2 regions of the Savagea faecisuis genome follow, and region 2 is predicted to be linked to the other one. Evidence: riboswitches for the same ligand, from Rfam matches in the RefSeq annotation. Region 2 holds a riboswitch; the other holds the start of a gene.

Region 1 (6,788 bases), on a different contig from region 2:
AAAATTGCCGTGATTGTCGTCCCAATATTATCTCCGAATAAAATCGGTAGAGCGGCTTGCAAGTCGACGAGGCCTTCCGCATACAATCCTTGTAATATCCCGACTGTCGCACTAGAACTTTGGACGATCAATGTAAAGATTGTACCGGCGATGACACCGAGAATCGGATTATCACTCATCGACAATGTAAACTCTGCAAAAGCATCGAGTGAGCGTAACGGTTTCATTCCGCTGCTCATCATTTCAAGTCCTAAAAAAAGTCCACCGAACCCGAACATCACTTCCCCGAAGTTTTTCACTTTATCTTTTTTAAAGAAAAAAATGAGAAACGATCCGACAGCCATAATCGGAAGGGCGTAGGTGCCGACATCTAATCCGATGATGAATGCGGTGACCGTCGTTCCGATATTCGCACCCATAATGACACCTATTGCTTGACGTAATGTCATAAACCCCGCGCTAACGAGTCCGACCGTAATGACGGTTGTTCCTGAACTCGATTGAATGAGCACGGTGACGATAATTCCGACGAGCACACCCATAAACGGATTCGTCGTAAACTTATCTAAAATGCTTCGTAACCGGTCACCCGCTGCTTTTTGAAGCGCATCCCCCATAAACTGAATGGCGAATAAAAAAATACCGAGCCCACCTAAAAATTGAAAAATAATCCCTTGCCACTCGACTTCCACGATACGAATTCACTCCTCGATTCAAAGATACATTTAGTATAGAGGGCGGAATAGAAAAGGGAAGAGACGTTACAACAACTTTACATAACTGTTACAAAGTCTTCATAGTGAAGAAATATAATCCCACGATTGTTTCGCGAGTAAAGAGACGGTGACGACGATAAATAAAATTCGAACGTAACCGCTCCCACGTTTCATCGCAAAGCGAGATCCTACGATGGAACCGACGATTTGTGCAGCTCCCATAATGAGCCCGTAAACGAACAACACTTCCCCAAGCATCATAAACATGAGGAGCGCTGCGAAGTTACTCCCAAAATTTAACACTTTTGCATTGCCTGCTGCTTGTAAAAAGTCAAAGCCGCGCCACAATAATGCAAACATGAGGAACGAACCTGTACCAGGCCCTAAAAATCCATCATAAAATCCGATAAACGCGATAATTCCAGCGAATAAGAGGGCAGTACTTGTCGAAAAATGTTTCATTTGAGTGACACTACCCCAATCTTTTTTCATGAGTGTGTATACCGCGATAATTGCGAGCATAATGAGCATGAGTGGCTTCAAGACGTTCGGATCGAAAAAGGAAACGGTATAAGCACCAAGCATAGCACCGAAGAAAGAGAGAGGAAACAAGATTTCACATCGAGATGCCCTCCCTGAGCGTAAAAACATGAAACTGCTCGTAAAGGAGCCGATGGAACTTGCTAATTTATTCGTCGCAAGTGCCGCAGTTGGCGAAATGCCTGTAAAGAAAAGAGCAGGTAATGTAATGAGTCCACCTCCGCCGACGACTGAGTCGACGAACGCTGCTAAAAATCCGAAAACAATTAAAATGAGTAAAATGGTGAGATTTAAATCTTCTAACAATATGTTTCGCCTCGCTTTCTGTTTCCATTATAACGAATTTTCACACCATAAAATGATAAAAGTGCGCAAACTCAATGAATCGTTGAGCGTGCGCACTTGATGTTAGTCGAGTGGACGAATTGTCACTTCAGGAAGCGCGTGATGACGAGCTGCCCCGTGCATGACAGGTCCGACATATTCATTTAATTTCCAACCGTTTTGAATGGCTGCTGCGACGAATGCTTTCGCTTGAACGACCGCTTCTTGAACAGCGAGGCCGTTCGCTAAGTTTGCAGTAATCGCTGCTGCGAATGTACATCCTGCCCCATGATTGTAGTGAGAATCGATGACGTCGCTTTCTAATACGTAAAATGCCTCACCATCATAAAATAAATCTGTCGCTTTTTCAGTAGGGAGTGAACGTCCTCCTTTAATGACGACGGTTTGCGGTCCGTGAGCATGAATGCGTTTTGCTGCTTCTTTCATCTCTTCAACCGTTTTTGGCGTTTTCCTGCCCGCTAGCTGTCCCGCTTCAAATAAGTTCGGTGTCGTAACCATCGCATGTGGGAGTAAGTATTGAATCATCGCATCGGTATTTCCAGGGTTGAGCACTTCATCTTCCCCTTTACATACCATGACAGGATCGATGACTACTTTTGAAGTTCCAGACTGTTGGATCGCTTCCCCTGCGATTTGAATAACTTCTTCTGTCGCTAACATTCCTGTTTTCATCGCGTCGATCCCTGTAGAGAGCGCTGTTTTAATTTGAGCTTGTAAAACATCCGTCGGCAATGAGTATACACCGTGTGCCCAATATTTTTCTGGATCCATCGTTACGACGACAGTGAGCGCAGTCATACCGTAAGTTCCATGTTCTTGGAATGTTTTTAAATCGGCTTGAATTCCAGCGCCGCCTGACGTATCTGAGCCAGCAATCGTTAAAGTTTTCTTCATATTTTATACACTTCTTTCTCGTTGGAATGAAATGAACAAATTATACATCGTAACAGAAAAAACGACTAGAGTCAGTTCATTTTGAATCGATAAGGTCAGAATTTACATACAACTAACAATCAGAATTATCTGTCAATATAAAGTAGTTAAAATGAGCACAAATAACTATATAAAATAGGTCTAAAGTGCATTGTTGAAATGTTGGAATCGATGTAAATTTAGATTGTTCCAAGTGAACGAAACAAGTTTAAAAAATAAAAAATTGGGCATAGACAAATAACGGTCTTATGCCGCTAACAACATAAAATACAAACCTCGTTAGGTGAGGCTCCTGTATGGAGATACGCTGCTACCCAGAAACGTCTACAGACGCCAATGGGTTAGCAAAAACAATCGATTTAAGGTTGTTTTTAATGTAGCTGGATTCGTCCTATGCCATACAGTGCTAAAGCTCAACGATTGAGGGTTGATCTTAGAAATGTCTATGAGACATTTTAAATTCGACGTGCCTTCAATTGTGGAGGTGCGTTTTTTGTTGTTCGAAAGGAGGGGTGAACATGAGGGATAATTCAGAACTGCCGGCCAGTAGGTCCAACCATCATACAAACAACAATCAAATACAATGTGTGAGTGAGGAAGTACCTCTGTTCACACCGGGAGGTTATCATTATGCTCAAAAAACGTATCCTCAATCATTTCGAACAACAGTGCCTTTACGAAATGATGAGCCATCCTGAAGTGTTACCATTCGTTCGCCACAAAGCGTATTCATTGGAAGAGTTCACAAATGTGAATCGTGAAACAATCGAAGCAGAACTTCGTGGCGAGCTCATTTCACGTGTCATTTTAGACGCGTATGAGCAACCAGCAGGAACAATTAATTTATTCGATATTCATGGTACGAGCGGCTTTTTAGCAACTTGGCTCGGCAAAGAATTTCAAGGTAAAGGATTAAACCAAATGGCAAAATCCGAATTTTTATATGAAGTATTTACAACGACATCAATCGATACAGTATATATGTGCATCCGTAATGAAAACATTCGCTCACAACGCGCAGCGATGAAATTACCTTACGTTTCACAAGCGACAGCAACAAGCTGGGCACATTTTGAAACAGTGCGCAAAGACTACGCACAATTTCAACTACTTCAAGTGAATCGAGAAGATTTTTTACGCTACAACGAACAAGTTGTTCCATTTATCGCAGCAGAAGCTATGGAAGTTGCGCCGATGTTAGTCGCAACAGAGGGGTAAGCGTATGGATCATCCAATACAAAGATATGAAAATCCGTAAATATGGAGAGAATATACTCCATCATTTACGGATTTTTATTTTTTTAAAAATTATTTTTCCTATTTTAAAAAGTTTAATAGGAGATAAATATAATATCAAATCGACTTATCATATATGAAATCAAAGAACACTCTATACATAGTTGTCTAAATGAGAGAAAAAAGAAATGAAAACGAGCAATTGGACAATTGTCTAATGAAATATGTAAAAAAACAGTGTAAGTCGTAAAAAAATCCGTTAATTTTTGTAGAAAGTAAACAAAGTTGTGTATTTCAGTTAGACGAAACGAACAAAATAACAAAAAGTTGTCGGACTAGTTTATCGAGTTAAAAAACGACATGTTTAAAAAAGATGTCTATAATATAAATTTGTGTATAAAAGTGTCTGAAATTTTATGGTCGATCAATGTTTTTTTAGGAAAGGAAATGGAATAAAAAGTATAAAAAAGTATTTGACAACATTTTAGTAGTGAGGTATATTTCACTCATATTAGCAGCGTATTTGCTATTTCAAGCAGAAAAAACAGCTCTTGCATTATTTTAGAATGTGTTGTAAATTCAAGTTGTCATGCGAGATTAAAGGTTTTTTCGCTGTTAGCGATAGACTCCAGTATTCTTTAATGACTGTCTAGACATAATAAAGGGAAGTGTCGACAGAAAAGGATCTGGAGAGTAGATAGAGGAGGGTAGTTATAATGAGAAAGTAATAAGTTCACATTTATTTGTAAGCGCTTTCTATTTGTGTTGGGGAACATAAATGAGAGGAGAAGGTCGATTGGGGAATGGGCACTTCTTTTCTTCTTTGGAAGGTGAAACGCTACAAATGAGATAAAAGGGGGAAATAGAATATGAATGCGTATCAAAAAGAAGTGTGGTTCACGATTATTATGTCAGCTATCTTTTTAGTAGTAGGTCACTCTGGTTTATTGTTTGCGATGTTTCCAACAGACGCGATGCTCTTCGGGTTTCCAGTGATGTATATCGTCCCGATTTTGTCTGGTTGGTTCGGCGTTTTAATTTTAACGATTATTGCGGGAGCAATTGGGAATAAAATTGACGAAGCGATCGAACGTGAAAATGAGATGAAACGAGCGGAAGCAGCGGAAAAGAAATCGTCGGAAGGAGTGAACTAATATGGGGGAAAATGGATGGCAGCTTGAAAATCCGATTATCGGGATTGTCGTTGTAGCTTTAACGTTTTTATTATTCTATGTCGTTAGTTATATTTCCAACCGTTCGAGTAAATCGGTAGAAGATTTATATGCAGCAGGCGGGGGCGTCGGTGCATTTACGAACGGATTAGCGATGGCTTCTACTTATATGAGTATCGCGACGTTTTTAGGAGTTACAGGTCTTATTCTTAATATGAAAGTTCCATTCGTTATTATGTGGATTCAATTAATTTTAGCGATTCCTTTAATTACAATTATTTACGGAACCTCTTTACGACGTATGGGTGCATTTACACCGACTCACTTTATTCGTGAACGTTACGGAATTCGAGCATCGATCGTCGCAGCACTCTTTATGATTTTAGTTCAAATTATGTACGCTTTAGGTCAGATGATCGGAATTGCAGTAGCGTTTGAAACATTGCTTGGAATTCCGTACTTTGTCGGACTTGTCGCAGGTGGTTTACTCGTCATCGGGTTCGTTACAATCGGTGGAATGTCTGGAGCGACGAATAACGCGGCGATTCAAATGGTCATTATTACATTAATGTTCGTCGTGCCACTCGGTGCTATTATGAAAGCGATGGGTGGATCGGGTTGGTATTTCCCACCACTTCTATATGCAGACATGGTACCGACGATGTTGGAAGCAGTTCCGAACTTCTTTGACTATCAATATTCTGTGAAATGGTATTTCGCTATTATTCCAGCATTGACATTCGGATCACTCGGCTTACCGCACTTAGCGATGCGTGTGTATACGGCATCTAGCCTTCAAAGTGCGCGTAAAGCGATGGTTTGGTTCGCATTAGTATTAGGAGTCGTATTCTCGGCGACATATGCGATGGGGTTCGCAGGTGTTTACTTTACAGAAACGACAGGTAATCCAATTTCTGTAGAAGATGCAGATAAATTAACGATTATTTTGAACCTTGTGTATAACTCAGAATGGGTGACAGCACTCGTTATTGCGGGAGCTGTATCAGCAGGGCTTTCTACTTTAAGTGGAAACTTAATTGCGATTGGGGCACTCATTTCACAAGATATCGTTTCGACATTGCGTCCGCATTTAGCGAATAAATCAAAAGTACGTCTCGGTTATATTTCGATCGCACTCGGTGGTGTTGTCAGTGTCGTCTTAGCATTTAACCCACCTGATTTCTTAGTCGTTAGTATTTTATGGGCGTTCGGATTGGCAGCCGTAACGAACGCACCACTTATCGTTACAGGAGTTTGGTGGAAAGAGGCGAATAAATTCGGTGCGATGTCTGCCGCAATTATCGGTGGAATCGTCTACATCGTCGTATCACCGTTCGTCTTCCCTTCAATCGTCATTAGTGGCCATGCGATGACGGATGGTTTAGGGTTGTCGGGGGCGATGTTTACCGTACCGATCAGTTTCACTTTATTAATCGTCGTGTCATACGTTACGAACCGTATGCCAGGACTTCAAAAATATTTAACGAAAACTGAAGATGCGGAGTTAATTGAACGTATTCACGGCTGGGAAACAGTTAACCCAGCGCGCTACAATAGTATGGTAGCTGCGGTGATTATCGTTGTCGGAAGTATTGCGGTGTTCGCATGGGCGATCATGCCTTGGAACTTATAATGAAAATGGAGAAATTCGGTGATTGCACATCATCGAATTCTCCTTTTCTTCTATTAAAAGGAGGCGGAAACAATGAACTCACTCCAAACGATTAAAAGAAGTTTATTTTTAGATAAAGAAGCGATGGCGCAATTTAGCCAATCTGAAAAAATGGGAAAGTGGAGCATTTTCCTTATCGGATTGCTCGGAGCTATATACGGAGGGCTTTCCATT
Region 2 (6,788 bases):
AGATATTAAAAGGAAAATTTTATCATCGTGTGCATTTCGTGTGTAGATCAGCCGATAAATTTTGCGTTTCCCGATAAGTTTTTAATTGTTTTTATGAAATTTTTTATAATTAAGTTATAATTTAAATATAATTTTATTCATTCGAGTGACTTCTTTCCCCGCTGCCATTTGCAGGGCTGGATGAGCTCGCACAACACCCTTTCCCCGCTACCGTTTGCAGGGCTGGGGTGTTTTTTATAAAGAAAGAATCCTTAAATATGAGAATATTTTTAAAACATGAATGCCTATACTCATAAGAACAGTATAGGCATTCTTTAACTTTAGATTTTCACTTCTCTCATATTACATCGTTTTATTCTTGCCGGAAGTTTGAAACGTTCTATCTTGAACAAGACCCAAGTTCAGCTTAAACGAAACAACCAGTCCCCGGTAAAATACCGAAAGCTGGTTGCTTAATACTTTAAGGGGAATTCCCCTATGTTTTATTTTGTTTTTTTACCGAACAAAAAGTAAGCAGCCGGTCCGACGAATTTTCCGAATGTGACGACTGGTGTCCAAATTAATTTATTCCCAACTTTAAATTCTTTCTGCTTCGCAACATCTTGAACCGCGTATAACGTAATCGCTGTTTCCGCTGCTTTCACTACATTGTTCATCATCGTATTTTGTTTTTTATGTTTCGCCATTTTATATCCTCCTCTTTCTTCCTTATTCATCATTTCCACCATTCCTTCTATTTTAAACAATGAAAGTCCAAATAACTGAAAAAATCCACTTATTTTTAGTTAAATTAATGCGTAGCACTCCTTCATTTACTACTTATATGATATTTTTTAAAAAATTTACAGAACATTCATATTGTTATAGAATTTCAGATATTTTTATGATATGATTTTAAAATATTATTGTTTAGGGGGAATTACATGAAGAAACAGTGGTGGCTTGGCGTTATGTTCGGTGCACTTATGCTCGTACTTGCAGCATGTAGTGGCGGATCAGATAATGAAGAAAAGCCGAAAGAAGAAGGACAAGATTCAGAAGAAAGCGCAGAAGGCGGAGAACTCGTCATCGGGAACTTGCTCGACGTCAACACGTTAGACCCAGCCGGTTCAAACGACGTCCCTTCAGCAGCGGCGCAAGCGAGCATTTATGAAACACTCGTGTACCGCGATGAAGAAACATCTGAAATTACAGGTGGACTTGCGACAGAGTGGGAACAAGTCGATGAATTAACGTGGCGCTTTACAATTCGTGATGGAGTTACATTCCATGACGGAGAAAAATTAGATGCCGCAGCGATTAAAGCGAACTTAGACCGCGTGCGCGATCCTGAAGTCGCAGCATCAGCAGCATTTTTATTCGAAATGATCACAGAAGTAACAACACCGGAAGATATGGTCGTTGAAATGAAAACAGACGCACCATTCGCTCCATTATTATCGAACTTATCACACGGAGCTGCAGGTATCGTGAGCCCGAAAAGCATCGAGGAAGATTATGCCGCGATGAAAGAAGGCAAAATGGCAGGTTCTGTCGTTTCAAACAACCCAGTCGGTACAGGTCCATTCAAATTTAGTAAGTGGAAAACAGGAGACTACGTAAAATTAGAGCGTTATGACGAATACTGGGGAGAGAAAGCGAAAATTGACTCTGTTAAATTCGCCGTCATCCCAGAAGCAGCAACACGTGAAGCAGAACTTCAAAACGGCGGAATCGACATTAGCATTCCAATTCCACCGACAGACGTCGCTTCATTAAACAACAGTGATTACGCAAGCGTGTTAGAACAAACGTCGACACGTATTACGTACCTCGGATTCAACGTAGAAAAAGAACCGTTCGACAATGTGAAAGTACGTCAAGCAATCACATATATGCTCGATCAACAAGAAATTATTGACGGAGTGTACGAAGGTTTCGGCGTTCGTGCAACAGGTGGTTTATCACCAGACATTTTCGGTTTCGATAAAGATTTAACAGCGATTGACAAAGATGTCGATAAAGCGAAAGAATTAATGAAAGAAGCTGGACTTGAAGACGGCTTCAAAACGACGTTATGGACGTACACAGACCCACAAAACGTGGAAGTTGCAGTCCTTTTACAATCAACGTTAAAAGAAATTAACATCGATGTTGAAATCGAACAGATGGAATTCGGTGCATATTTAGAAAAAACAGCGAACGGCGAGCACGATATGTTCATGCTCGGATGGAGTAACCCGACAGGAGATGCGGACTACGGATTGTATTCACTCTTCCACTCTTCATACTTCGGAGATCCAGGAAACCGTTCATTCTACAAAAACGAAGAAGTCGATAAGTACTTAGATGAAGGTCGCGACAATGCGGACCCTGAAGTTCGTCTCGCTGCTTACAAAAAAGCACAAGAACTGATCCGTGAAGATGCTCCAGTCGTCTTCATCCAACACCCTCAGCACTTAGTCGGCATCAGCAATAAAGTAAAAGGTTTCGAAATTGACGGAACTGCACTTTACAACTTACGCAACGTCACAATCGAAAAATAATACAAAAATATCCAGCCCTTTTATAGAGCTGGATATTTTTTATGCGGATAATCGCTGTAATAATTGCGCGACTGTTCGACTTTGTTCCGCTTGTAATAAACGGTTCGCCAATTGTGCTGATGTCGATAATTGTTTGAAATGTTCAATCCAATTTAAACGCTCTGTGCGCTTCTGTTTCGCTTCGAAGACGAGATGTAAGTAAATCGGCTTCTCAATAAGTCGCGCCTCATACAACTCATCGGCAACTTCATGTACTTCTTCCCCTAAAGCATACGTGAAATCGTAACGCGCTATTACTTTTTGCCAGACGTTTTCATCTTTTTCCCCGCGATCATCATATTCTTCTGTCACTTTAAATGATTTTTCTCTCTCATCTCTCGCCTTAATTCGCTCTGTTTTCCTCAAACGATATGGCGAATTTGTCGGATATAGACCGTGAATTCTCACTACAATTCCCCCTTTTTCCCAATTCCTTTTCACTTTACATCGACTGAACAGAAACTTTCTTTAGTCGTTTAGACTTATTTTATCATTTTTATTTCTCTTTATTCATTATCTCAAAATAACAACCACGAACAGTTTTTGTTCGTGGTTGTTTTATTTGTCGCGATAACAATGTGGACATGGCTTATAAATCATCGGATAAAGTTCTACATAATCTTCATCGGTCATTTCCATGTTGTTTGGGTGTATAAAATTCACTTTACATTCTGGTTGAATCGCATCTTGACGATGGACAACTTTACGATTCCCTGTATTCACAATAAATGTAGCCACATGCATTCCCTCCCTTTCCTTATAGGTTAAAGCGAGAATAAGAAATTTGCAAATTTTTCACACTTTTTACTATTTCGATATAATCATAACCTTTTAATTGATGAAAAATGGTGTTGACAATTATTTTTTTCGTTGCTAAGGTTGTAGCTGTGATTGAAACTAAATAACAGTTCCTCGTTAGGTGAGGCTCCTGTATGAAGATATGCTACTGCCCAGAAACGTCCAAAGACGCCAACGGGTCAGCAGGAACGATCGAGTTAAGGTCGTTTTTAATGTAGCTGTAACTTTACTATGTCATACAGTGCTAAAGCTCTATGAAGGAGGCGTTTTAAATATTCCTATTTTTAATAAATGACGACGCATTCGCTCGTTTATTAACGTATGCTTTTTTTAGGACACCCTTCTTCGGACGAGGGGTGTCCTTTTTCGATTCAAAAATGATCAATGGAGGTGGTGGAATGGACATTCCGAGTTGTAGGTTTAGGTTCAGAGTATTCAAAGTATTCAGGTTTTTAACTAGGAGCAATATCCATTTTGCCCCCTTCATTGCGGTGGATATTGCGTAAGGAGGTTTACGCAATGGTGAAAAAACAATTTAAACTCGAAACGACAGGAAGCTTAATGGATCGCGCTTATTTAACGCTCCAAGAAAGCTTTACCGTCGAACAAGCGGTGCAATACGTCCGCGACAACGTAGAAAATAAAACGAATATTCATTACTTATATGTGACGGATCAAGACGGGATGTTAAAAGGTGTCATGTCATTACGTGAACTTTTAAGCGCGAGTGGCGAACTCCCATTGAATTCTGTTATGACGACGAATGTCAAATCGTTACCGACGGATCTCGACCAAGAGAAAGCAGCGAAAATTTTCCAAAAATGCGATTTCGTTTCAATGCCTGTCGTGAACGAGTTTCGTCAAGTTGTCGGTGTCGTTCACGTCGAAGATATTTTAGATGTTATGGAACAAGAAGCGACGGAAGACTTCCACAAAATGGCACCCGTCTCTTCTTTAGAAGTGAGCTTAAAAGATGCGAAAGTGACAACTTTATATCGCAAACGTATCGTTTGGCTCGTCGTACTCGTCTTTATGAACGTCTTTTCAGGTGCTGGAATCGCCCATTTCGAGGATGTTATCGAAGCAAATATTGCACTCGTCTTCTTCCTTCCTCTCCTCGTAGATAGTGGCGGTAACGCAGGTAGTCAGGCGTCGACACTCGTCATTCGTGCGATGGCAGTTGGACAAGTTCGCATGACCGATTGGTTGAAAATGTTCACGAAAGAAATTTCAGTTTCTATTTTACTCGGTGTGACGATGGCAGCAGCAGTTGCAGGCGTTGGTATGTTCCGCGGTGGACCTGAAATTGCATTAGTCATCGCATTAACGATGGTCGCAGTCGTCATCGTCGGCAGCTTAATCGGAATGAGCTTACCGTTCATCTTCCGCAAATTAAACTTAGACCCAGCAACAGCTAGTGCTCCACTCATCACGTCAATTGCAGATATCGTCGGAGTACTCATTTACTTCTCAATCGCAAGCACATTATTATCTCTATAAAAAAAGATTCGGACTTATCGTTTACCCTCTTATAAATAAGTCAGTGTACGAAGGGCTTTCATGCGCTTCGTACACTTTTTCTTCATTTTGACAGATTCTCTTTTGAATTATACAATATTTTGGGCGCAACTCGCGCTACAATTTGAGTCTCTATAGACTGATTTATAGGAGGTATGTCGACGATGTGGTTCATCTTTGCGGTTCTCACAGCATTCGCTTGGGGCGCAGCTAATTTATATTATAAGAAAGGTTCTGACCCTGGAGACCCGACGAGTCACTTAAAAATCGTCGTCATGATCGGTTTTGTCATGGGGATTCATGCCGTTTCTTATATGCTCATTAAAGGCATTACATTCGATGTATGGAATATGGTGTTATATTTCCCTGTATCGTTCATGTATATTTTATCGATGACATTAGGTTTTGTCGGCTTGCGTTATATCGAGCTATCGATCGCCGCTCCCGTTCAAAACTCGGCTGGGGCTATTACAGCGATTTTATTAATGATATTTTTCCCAACATCTATTTCAGCACTTGAAATTTTCGGTATCGTCATCGTAACAGCGGGGGTCATTATGCTCGCTCGTTACGAACAAACGCATGATCACGAAATTATGTTACAGAGCGGGGAAACATTTGACCCTAAATATAAACTCGGATTTTTAGCGATCACTTTCCCGATTTTATACGCTTTAATCGACGGAGTCGGCTCGTTTTTAGACGGTGTTTACTTAGATAAAAAACAATGGATGAGTGAAGATAATGCATTGCTCGCTTACGAATTCACCTTCCTCATTTGTGCGATTCTCGTCTATTTATATTTGAAGTTCATTAAAAAAGAAGACTTCAAAATCTTCAAGCAAAAAGACCGTGGAATTGCCGCTTTACTTGAAACAGCTGGACAATTTTTCTACGTGTTCGCGATGGCAGGTAATGCGATGATTGCAGCGCCACTCATCGCATCAAGCGGTATTTTCTCCGTCTTATTATCGCGTATTTTCTTAAAAGAAGTATTATCGAAAAAACAGTATGCGCTTATCGCTGCTGTGATGATCGGTATTATCGCACTCGGAATTGCCGAAGAATTATAATAGGAAAGCACTCACCCTACATACGGATGAGTGCTTCTTTTATTTCACATATTGCAAAATTTGTTTAAATTCAGCCGTTCCTGCTCGTTGCAACAACTCGTATAAAATCGTTTCCACCCCGACGATTTTCACTCCTTCATGACGCAACATGCTCATCGCACGCTCTTTATCTTCTGCATAGCGTGACGACACAGCATCTTCGACAACCGCGACATCATACCCTTCGCGTTTCAAAGAGAGCGCAGTTTGGTATACACAAATATGCGACTCAATGCCAGCAAGTACAAATTGTTTGCGGCCTAATTGTTCCACCGCTTGTCGAATCCCTTCATTCAACATCCCGTTAAACTCGATTTTTTCATACGTTGGTACACCTTCTAAATGCTGACGCAACTGCTCTTTCGTCGGACCGAGCCCTTTCGGATATTGCTCCATGCAAATGATCGGAATATCGAGTGTGCGCATTCCTTGAATGAGTTGCTCTTGCTTTTGTAACATACGCTCACTATTTTGAACGATGTCTGCCAATTTCCCTTGTACGTCGATCAACATAAATGCCGTTCGTTCTACTGTAAACATTTCTTCCCCTCCTGTAACTTTTTTATACGGTTTCCGTATATACTATTATAACGAAAGGTGTGAGGCAATTGGAAAACATATACGCTCATTTAACAGGAAAACTTTCCCCTTCCTATACGAAAGTGCTGAAAGTAAATGCAGTTCTTGAATTCATCGTAGAAATTCTTGTCGTCGGAATTTTATTAGGCGTGAGTTATTATTTTGATTGGTTCAACTGGATTAATATCGTTTTATACGTCATCGGCGCACTCATCAT

Evidence for each region. Region 2 has a riboswitch for magnesium ahead of mgtE (magnesium transporter). Riboswitches for the same ligand answer to the same signal wherever they lie in the genome.
Region 1: it holds a riboswitch for magnesium, as region 2 does, so the genes downstream of both, ACFQ0V_RS04375 (GNAT family N-acetyltransferase) here and mgtE (magnesium transporter) in region 2, are expected to answer to the same signal.

What each region holds. Positions count from the first base shown of each region.
Region 1 is NZ_JBHTJF010000019.1:41,916-48,703, reverse strand. Features, by position in the region: gene ACFQ0V_RS04390 (Na/Pi cotransporter family protein) at 1-692, opposite strand, end outside; gene ACFQ0V_RS04385 (TSUP family transporter) at 795-1,562, opposite strand; gene thiD (bifunctional hydroxymethylpyrimidine kinase/phosphomethylpyrimidine kinase) at 1,665-2,495, opposite strand; M-box (ykoK) riboswitch at 2,803-2,966, shown strand; gene ACFQ0V_RS04375 (GNAT family N-acetyltransferase) at 3,165-3,752, shown strand; gene ACFQ0V_RS04370 (hypothetical protein) at 4,640-4,924, shown strand; gene ACFQ0V_RS04365 (sodium:solute symporter family transporter) at 4,926-6,575, shown strand; gene ACFQ0V_RS04360 (YIP1 family protein) at 6,648-6,788, shown strand, end outside.
Region 2 is NZ_JBHTJF010000022.1:42,824-49,611, reverse strand. Features, by position in the region: gene ACFQ0V_RS05010 (PLD nuclease N-terminal domain-containing protein) at 483-686, opposite strand; gene ACFQ0V_RS05005 (glutathione ABC transporter substrate-binding protein) at 924-2,525, shown strand; gene ACFQ0V_RS05000 (hypothetical protein) at 2,565-2,972, opposite strand; gene ACFQ0V_RS04995 (hypothetical protein) at 3,123-3,302, opposite strand; M-box (ykoK) riboswitch at 3,469-3,632, shown strand; gene mgtE (magnesium transporter) at 3,882-4,862, shown strand; gene ACFQ0V_RS04985 (EamA family transporter) at 5,036-5,953, shown strand; gene ACFQ0V_RS04980 (isochorismatase family protein) at 5,993-6,532, opposite strand; gene ACFQ0V_RS04975 (PH domain-containing protein) at 6,601-6,788, shown strand, end outside.